2 regions of the Brevibacillus sp. AY1 genome follow, and region 2 is predicted to be linked to the other one. Evidence: riboswitches for the same ligand, from Rfam matches in the RefSeq annotation. Region 2 holds a riboswitch; the other holds the start of a gene.
The links. Region 2 has a riboswitch for FMN ahead of ribD (bifunctional diaminohydroxyphosphoribosylaminopyrimidine deaminase/5-amino-6-(5-phosphoribosylamino)uracil reductase RibD). Riboswitches for the same ligand answer to the same signal wherever they lie in the genome.

Region 1: another riboswitch for FMN. It lies ahead of JZI27_RS04775 (ECF transporter S component); the one in region 2 lies ahead of ribD (bifunctional diaminohydroxyphosphoribosylaminopyrimidine deaminase/5-amino-6-(5-phosphoribosylamino)uracil reductase RibD).

What each region holds. Positions count from the first base shown of each region.
Region 1 covers NZ_JAFLPN010000003.1:14,623-18,034, reverse strand. Annotated here, with positions in the region: gene JZI27_RS04780 (molybdopterin-containing oxidoreductase family protein) at 1-1,299, shown strand, start outside; FMN riboswitch at 1,389-1,543, shown strand; gene JZI27_RS04775 (ECF transporter S component) at 1,796-2,404, shown strand; gene proS (proline--tRNA ligase) at 2,716-3,412, shown strand, end outside.
Region 2 covers NZ_JAFLPN010000001.1:597,456-600,867, reverse strand. Annotated here, with positions in the region: gene JZI27_RS03160 (riboflavin synthase) at 1-475, opposite strand, end outside; gene ribD (bifunctional diaminohydroxyphosphoribosylaminopyrimidine deaminase/5-amino-6-(5-phosphoribosylamino)uracil reductase RibD) at 477-1,589, opposite strand; FMN riboswitch at 1,718-1,868, opposite strand; FMN riboswitch at 2,006-2,153, opposite strand; gene JZI27_RS03150 (M20 family metallo-hydrolase) at 2,222-3,412, opposite strand, start outside.

The DNA of each region.
Region 1 (3,412 bases), on a different contig from region 2:
TTTCTAGACAAGCACACGGTAGGTCACGAGGAATTGCGAGAGCATGTTCGTGCTTACGATCCAGTTACCGTTTCCGCGATTACAGGGGTTCCTGTCGACGATATTTACAAGCTGGCAAGACTCTACGGGGAGACGTCGCCAGCATTCATCCGCATCGGCAATGGCTTGCAGCATCACGATAATGGTGGCATGTGTGTTCGGACGATTGCCTGTCTCCCTGCGCTCACGGGCCAATGGCTGGTCAAAGGCGGCGGAGCAATCAAGGGAAACAAAGGATTTCTGGAGCACAACAAGACCGCTATGCAGCGACCGGATGTACTGCTGAACAAACAGACACGCAGCATCAACATGAATTTGCTCGGCCAAGCGCTATTGGAGCTGGATCCCCCGGTACGCTCCCTGTACGTCTACAGCTGCAACCCGGCGCTCGTAGCACCTGAGGGCAATAAAGTGAGGCAGGGGCTGGAACGTGAGGATTTGTTCACGGTCGTGCATGATCTATTTCTGACGGAAACCGCACGGTATGCAGACATCGTATTGCCAGCGACCTCATCCTATGAAAATACGGATTTTTACACGTCGTACTGGCATCACTACATTCAGCTTCAACAGCCGGTTATTGCTCCGTACGGGGAGAGTAAGTCAAACGTGGAAGTATTTCGCTTGCTCGCCAAAGGAATGGGCTTTGAGGATGCTATGTTCGACGATACAGAGGAAGACATGATCCGGCAGGCGCTCGACGTACCGCAAAATCCTTATTTGCACGGAATTGACCTTGAAGTGCTGAGCGAGAAGAAATTCGCGAAGGCACGGGTAGAGCGCGGCTTTATCGAAAATTTGCCGACACCGAGCGGTCGAATCGAGCTGTATTCGAGCCGGATGGAAGCAGCAGGCTATCCGCCGCTGCCGACGTATATTCCATTGCCAGAAGATAACGACTATCCATACCTGTTTGTTCCAGGGCCGAACCACAACTTCCTCAATTCCACGTTTTCCAATAACGAAAAGCATGTCCGCATGGAGAAGATTCCGCGCCTGTACATGAACCAGGAGGATGCACAGTCTGCTGGTATCCATGACGGGGATCTGGTGCGAGTCTGGAACGATCGTGGGGAGTGCGAGCTTACGGTCTCTGTCGGGGAAAGTGTACTGCCGGGTGTCGTGGTCAGCCAAGGCTTGTGGGCGGACGTGCCGGGAGGAAAGCACTTCGTCAACGCGCTCACGCCGGGGCGTGTCGCAGATATGGGAGGCGGGGCGACCTTCTTCTCAGGACGCGTGGCTGTAGCGAAGTGGGATTAATTCCATGCACTTTGATCGGAAATAGGTAACATTCAGCTATTGTCAAATGAAAAACAATCGCTATATAATAAACCTTGTAAAACAACTACACATTCCTTCGGGGCAGGGTGAAATTCCCGACCGGCGGTAATCGTGCCTTGTGCATGTTAAGCCCGCGAGCCTCCCGAGCTGTCAAAAGCGACGGAGTGCAGGATCTGGTGTGATTCCAGAGCCGACAGTACAGTCTGGATGGGAGAAGGATGACGACAGTACGGTATGACACGTGCTTGTTTGCCTGTGCAAACGGGAGAAGCAACAGGGGGAGCTTCGTCTTGGATAGCCCTCTTGGTTTCTTGTACCCTTTTTTGTACATGCTTTGTCAGACGCCTGCAAAACCGCCCTGGGGACTTTTGTTCCTCAGGGCTTTTTCGTTCGTTTGCTTGGTGATCAAGGCGTGAAGTACGGCAGCTGTTGCCATTCCTCAAGAAGGAGTAGGAAAAATGAGGAGATGGTACACATGAAAGAAACAGCGATGCACTCATCGCGAACGTCAACCCAACGGCTGGTGACAATCCCCATGCTGGCTGCAGTTGCGTTCATTCTGCAATACCTGGAGTTTCCGATTCCGCTGATGCCTTCGTTTTTGAAGCTGGATTTCAGCACCTTGCCAGCTCTGATCGGCGGGCTGATGTACGGTCCGGTCGCGGGAATTATTATTGAGGTTATGAAAAACACACTGCACATGCTGTTTAAAAATACAGACGGTCTGATCATTGGTGAAATCGCCAATGTGCTGGCTGGATCGATTTTCGTTGTGTCAGCTGTGCTGATGCAGCGAATCGGAAAAGGGAAGCAAGGCTTCCTCACCGGTCTGGCACTCGGAGCTTTGCTGATGACAGTCGTGATGGCATTCATGAACGCCTGGTTCCTGCTGCCTGCCTATGCAGCACTCTATCAAATGCCGATGGAGCAGCTGCTCGCCAGCTTTGGAGCTGACAGTGTCTGGTCGCTGATCCTGTACGGTATCGTTCCGTTCAATATCTTTAAGGGAGCCATGCTTGCGTTGGTCGCTTATCCGGTGTACGTCAAGCTGGCGCTGCGCTTGCAAGTGAGAACCATTAATTGACAACGCGTCATCAGCTTGCTAAGATGTTTACTTAAATACACTGATTGAAAAGGCAATGAAAGGACTCGCAGCTATTCGCCATGTCCCAGAGAGTCGGCCCACGTCTGGAAGGCTGATACACAGGCATACCTGCACCCCATCCTGAAGCCGCTGGTGAAGAACTGTGCCGGATACCCGCCGTTATCGGGTTCGTTGAGTGAGCGAGGGGCTTATGGCCAATCGTTAATCAGGGTGGTACCGCGGAAGTTAATCCTCCGTCCCTTTTGGGATGGGGGATTTTTGCTTTTTATTCTGAAAAGGAGTGACATGGAATGAAGCAGGAAAAAGCGTTTGTGAAGGAAATTACGCCGCAGTCCGAGGATTTTTCCAGATGGTATATTGATGCGATCAAAAAAGCGGAGCTGATGGACTACACACCGGTTCGCGGCTGTATCGTGTTCAAGCCTGATGGATTTGAGCTGTGGGAGCGAATTCAGGCGGCGATGGATAAACGATTTAAAGAGACGGGCCATCGCAACGCCTATTTCCCGATGCTGATCCCCGAGTCTTTTTTCCAAAAAGAGAAGGAGCATATCGAAGGCTTCAATCCAGAGCTGCCTTGGGTGACAGAGGCGGGTGGAGAGCCGCTGGAAGAAAAGCTGGCGCTGCGTCCGACTTCGGAAACCATTATCGGGCACATGTACAGCCAGTGGATACAGAGCTATCGCGATCTGCCAGTGCTGATCAACCAGTGGGCCAACGTGTTTCGCTGGGAAAAGCGGACGATGCCATTCCTGCGCACCTCCGAGTTCCTCTGGCAGGAGGGACACACCGCTCACGCCACGGAGGAGGAAGCGCGGGAAGAAACCATGCAGATGCTGGAGATTTATCGCGAGGTTGTGGAGCAGGAGCTGGCGATCCCGGTCTGGAAGGGGCAAAAAACACCGAGCGAGCGATTCGCAGGTGCTGTCGATACGTATTCCATCGAGGCGATGATGAAGGACGGCAAGGCTGTGCAGGCGGGAACCT
Region 2 (3,412 bases):
TGGAGACTGAAAAGCTCGATTCATTCACATCCACCACCGTCAGACTAATGCCATCGATGCATATTGAGCCGCGTGGAATGATGTACCTAAGCAGTTCGGCTGTCGCTTCAATTCGAAACCGTACAGCATTGGCATGCAACTGCAGAGACAAAATGGTTCCCGTACCATCCACGTGTCCAGATACAAGATGGCCGCCAAAACGATCACCGAGCTTCATGGCCCGTTCCAGATTGACCTTTTGGCCGCGCTGGAGCTGTCGCAAACTGGTATGGCGAAGCGTTTCAGGCATGACATCCACTTCAAAATGACGCAAAGAAAAGGAGGTCACTGTCAGGCAAATACCGTTGACCGAGATGCTGTCGCCAATACTGACTCCTTCCAGCACCTTTTGAGCACGAATTCGCAAACGGCATGCCTCCTGATTTCCGGTGATGGATTCTACGATTCCGATCTCCTCTACCAAGCCTGTAAACATGTTACTGCCCCCTTCCTACCATCCACTGCGGGTACCCGACTATGCGGATGTCTTGTTCGTCTATAGGTTTAATCTCGGTATGCACCAATCTGACAGCATCGTCCATGCTGGCATATCCAATGCCGCCAAATATAGAGGGCGCTGCTTTGCCGCCCACTAGCTTGAGTGATACATAGCTGATGATTTTTTGGATTGCCTTAGCTTGCAAAAAAGCGGCGTTGATTTCTGCCCCACCCTCTACTAGCAGGGAGGTAATCCCTCTCTCCCCAAGCACGGCTAGAACATGATCGATCTGAAGTTCTCCATCAAGCGTAATCACCGTTACCCCTTTTGCGGTAAGTTCTTCTGTCTTCTTCTGGCTTGATGCTGAAGTGGTTATGATCCAGGTCTTCGCATCTTCACACTGCGTGACACGGGCATTCAGTGGTGTACGTAGCTGGCGATCCAGAATGATACGGATCGGCTGTTTTCCAGCTATGGATCCAGCATGTCGAGCCGTCAGTTCCGGATCATCCGACAATACCGTTCCGACGCCAACCAGAATGGCATCGTGCATTCTTCGCAGATCATGCACCTCTTCACGCGATGCCACACCCGTTATCCACCGACTATGCCCCGTACATGTCGCAATTTTTCCATCCAGTGTACTGGCTGTCTTCAGCGTGACAAAAGGACGGCTGGTCTGTACGTAATGGAAAAAAACTTCGTTCAGCTGTATCGCTTCCTGCTCCTGGATTCCAACGACTACTTCCAATCCAGCCTCTTTCAGCTTATCCACACCAGAACCAGCTACCAGAGGGTTGGGGTCCTTCGTAGCCACTACGACTTTTCGAACGCCAGAAGATAGAATCGCATCGGTACAAGGGGGCGTTTTTCCATGGTGGCTGCAAGGCTCCAGGGAAACGTACAGGGTCGAGCCCACTGCTTGATTTCCTGCCATCTTCAACGCATGGATCTCCGCATGCGGCTCTCCTGCTCTCAGATGAGCACCCATGCCTACAATGGTTCCATTTTTGACAACGATCGCTCCTACGAGTGGATTGGGGCTTGTTTGTCCTTTTGCAGATTTCGCCAAATCGATCGCCATGCTCATATAGTCAATATCTGTTTTCATCCATTCCTCTCCCTTTCTAGGCACGGTCGCAAGAAATAAGAAAACCCCGACACCATTCAGGTATCAGGGCATAGGGAAAGAAGCCTTGCTCTAGCCGTTTTTCAAAAACGAAGACTAGAGAAAGCACAACTCATCTTCTCCCATCCGGACTTTACCGTCGGCTCTGGAATTTCACCAGATCAGTCGTCAAACCGATCACGCTTGGATGACGAGTCGCGGGCTCAGACGCATTGCGCCATTACCGCCGGTCAGGAATTTCACCTTGCCCTGAAGATTGTGCCTATGAAATTCAGACTTTACCCTTGCCCCTCCTCTCTGAAAAAATAAAAAGCCCTTGAGCAAGATCTACTCAGGGCATCGAAAATCAAGCCTTTTTCAAGCCGTTTTTCAAAAAAACAGCTCCAAAAGACTAATCCAAATACCTTCTCCCATCCGGACTTTACCGTCGGCCTTGGAATTGCACCAAGTCAGTCGCCGCCCAAACAACAAGCGGCGAGTCGCGGGCTCAGACGTGCGTTCGTCATTACCGCCGGTCGGGAATTACACCCTACCCTGAAGGCTGGTATTCAGTTGTTGCCATTATAACATACTTTTTCAACACGTCACGCTTTGTATATTTTTCCCAGAATTCGTCAGGTTGCGCACATACGCTGCACGGTTTTGTACAACAGCTCTGTACCGCAGGCGATATCTTCGTAACTGGCATATTCTTTCGGATTGTGGCTGATCCCATCACGGCAGCGCACAAAAATCATCGCGTAATCACATACATACGAAAGGGCTAGCGCATCATGAAAAGGTCCACTCATCAGTTCTGGAGCACGAAGATTTAGTTTGGTGCTTTCTTCGCGAATGATGTCTTTGATCCAGGGGGCGCAATAGCGAGGTTTACTATTGGTATCTTCCGTAATGGTATAGCGTAAACCATGCTGCATTGCGATCTGTTCGATTTCCTGCCGCAATTCCTGCTCCCGCTGATCTCGCCTATGCAAATCAATATCACGCAAATCAACGGTGAAGCTCACTTTTTCAGGGATTATGTTGCGCGAATCAGGAAACACCTGCAGATGTCCTACAGTACCGACCGTCGGTGCTGCCGGATCGAGTTTGGCCAAATCGTTGAGAGCTACGATCACTTTTGCAGCGCCAAGCAAGGCATCCTGCCTCATAAGCATCGGTACCGAACCGGCGTGGCCAGCGAATCCTGTCATTTCTACTGTCCACCAGAGCGGTCCTGAGATCGCCGAGACGATTCCTACTGGCTCCTCCATTAAATCGAGAATCGGGCCCTGCTCAATATGCAGCTCCAAGTAAGCCCCGATCCTTCCCTGTGCATAGAGAGATTCCTCAAATCTATCTGGATCACATCCAAAATCAAGTAGCGCTTGCCTGCGTGTGATCCCGTTTTTGTCCGTGCGCTCCAGCTCGTCTGGCTCCAGCTTACCAAGGATTCCCCGAGAACCGAACAAACCTTTCTGGAACCGACATCCCTCCTCATCGCAAAAGGCAACGACCTCGATGGGCTGATCAGGCACAATTCCCCGCTCATTCATGGTTTGCAGGACTTCCAATCCTCCGAGTACCCCAATGGTTCCGTCAAATCGTCCTCCGTATGGCTGAGAATCAATATGGGAGCCGATCATCAGGATTGGGGCATCCGGATTACGACCGTCCAACCGCCCGATCAGATTGCCGAAGTGATCGATCCGTGTCTGCAATCCCGCTTCCTCCATCCACCCGCGCACCAGTTCCACACCGGCCCGGTCTTCTGCCGACAAGGCCTGCCGACATACACCCGTTTCTCCAAGTTTTCCGACCTCGGC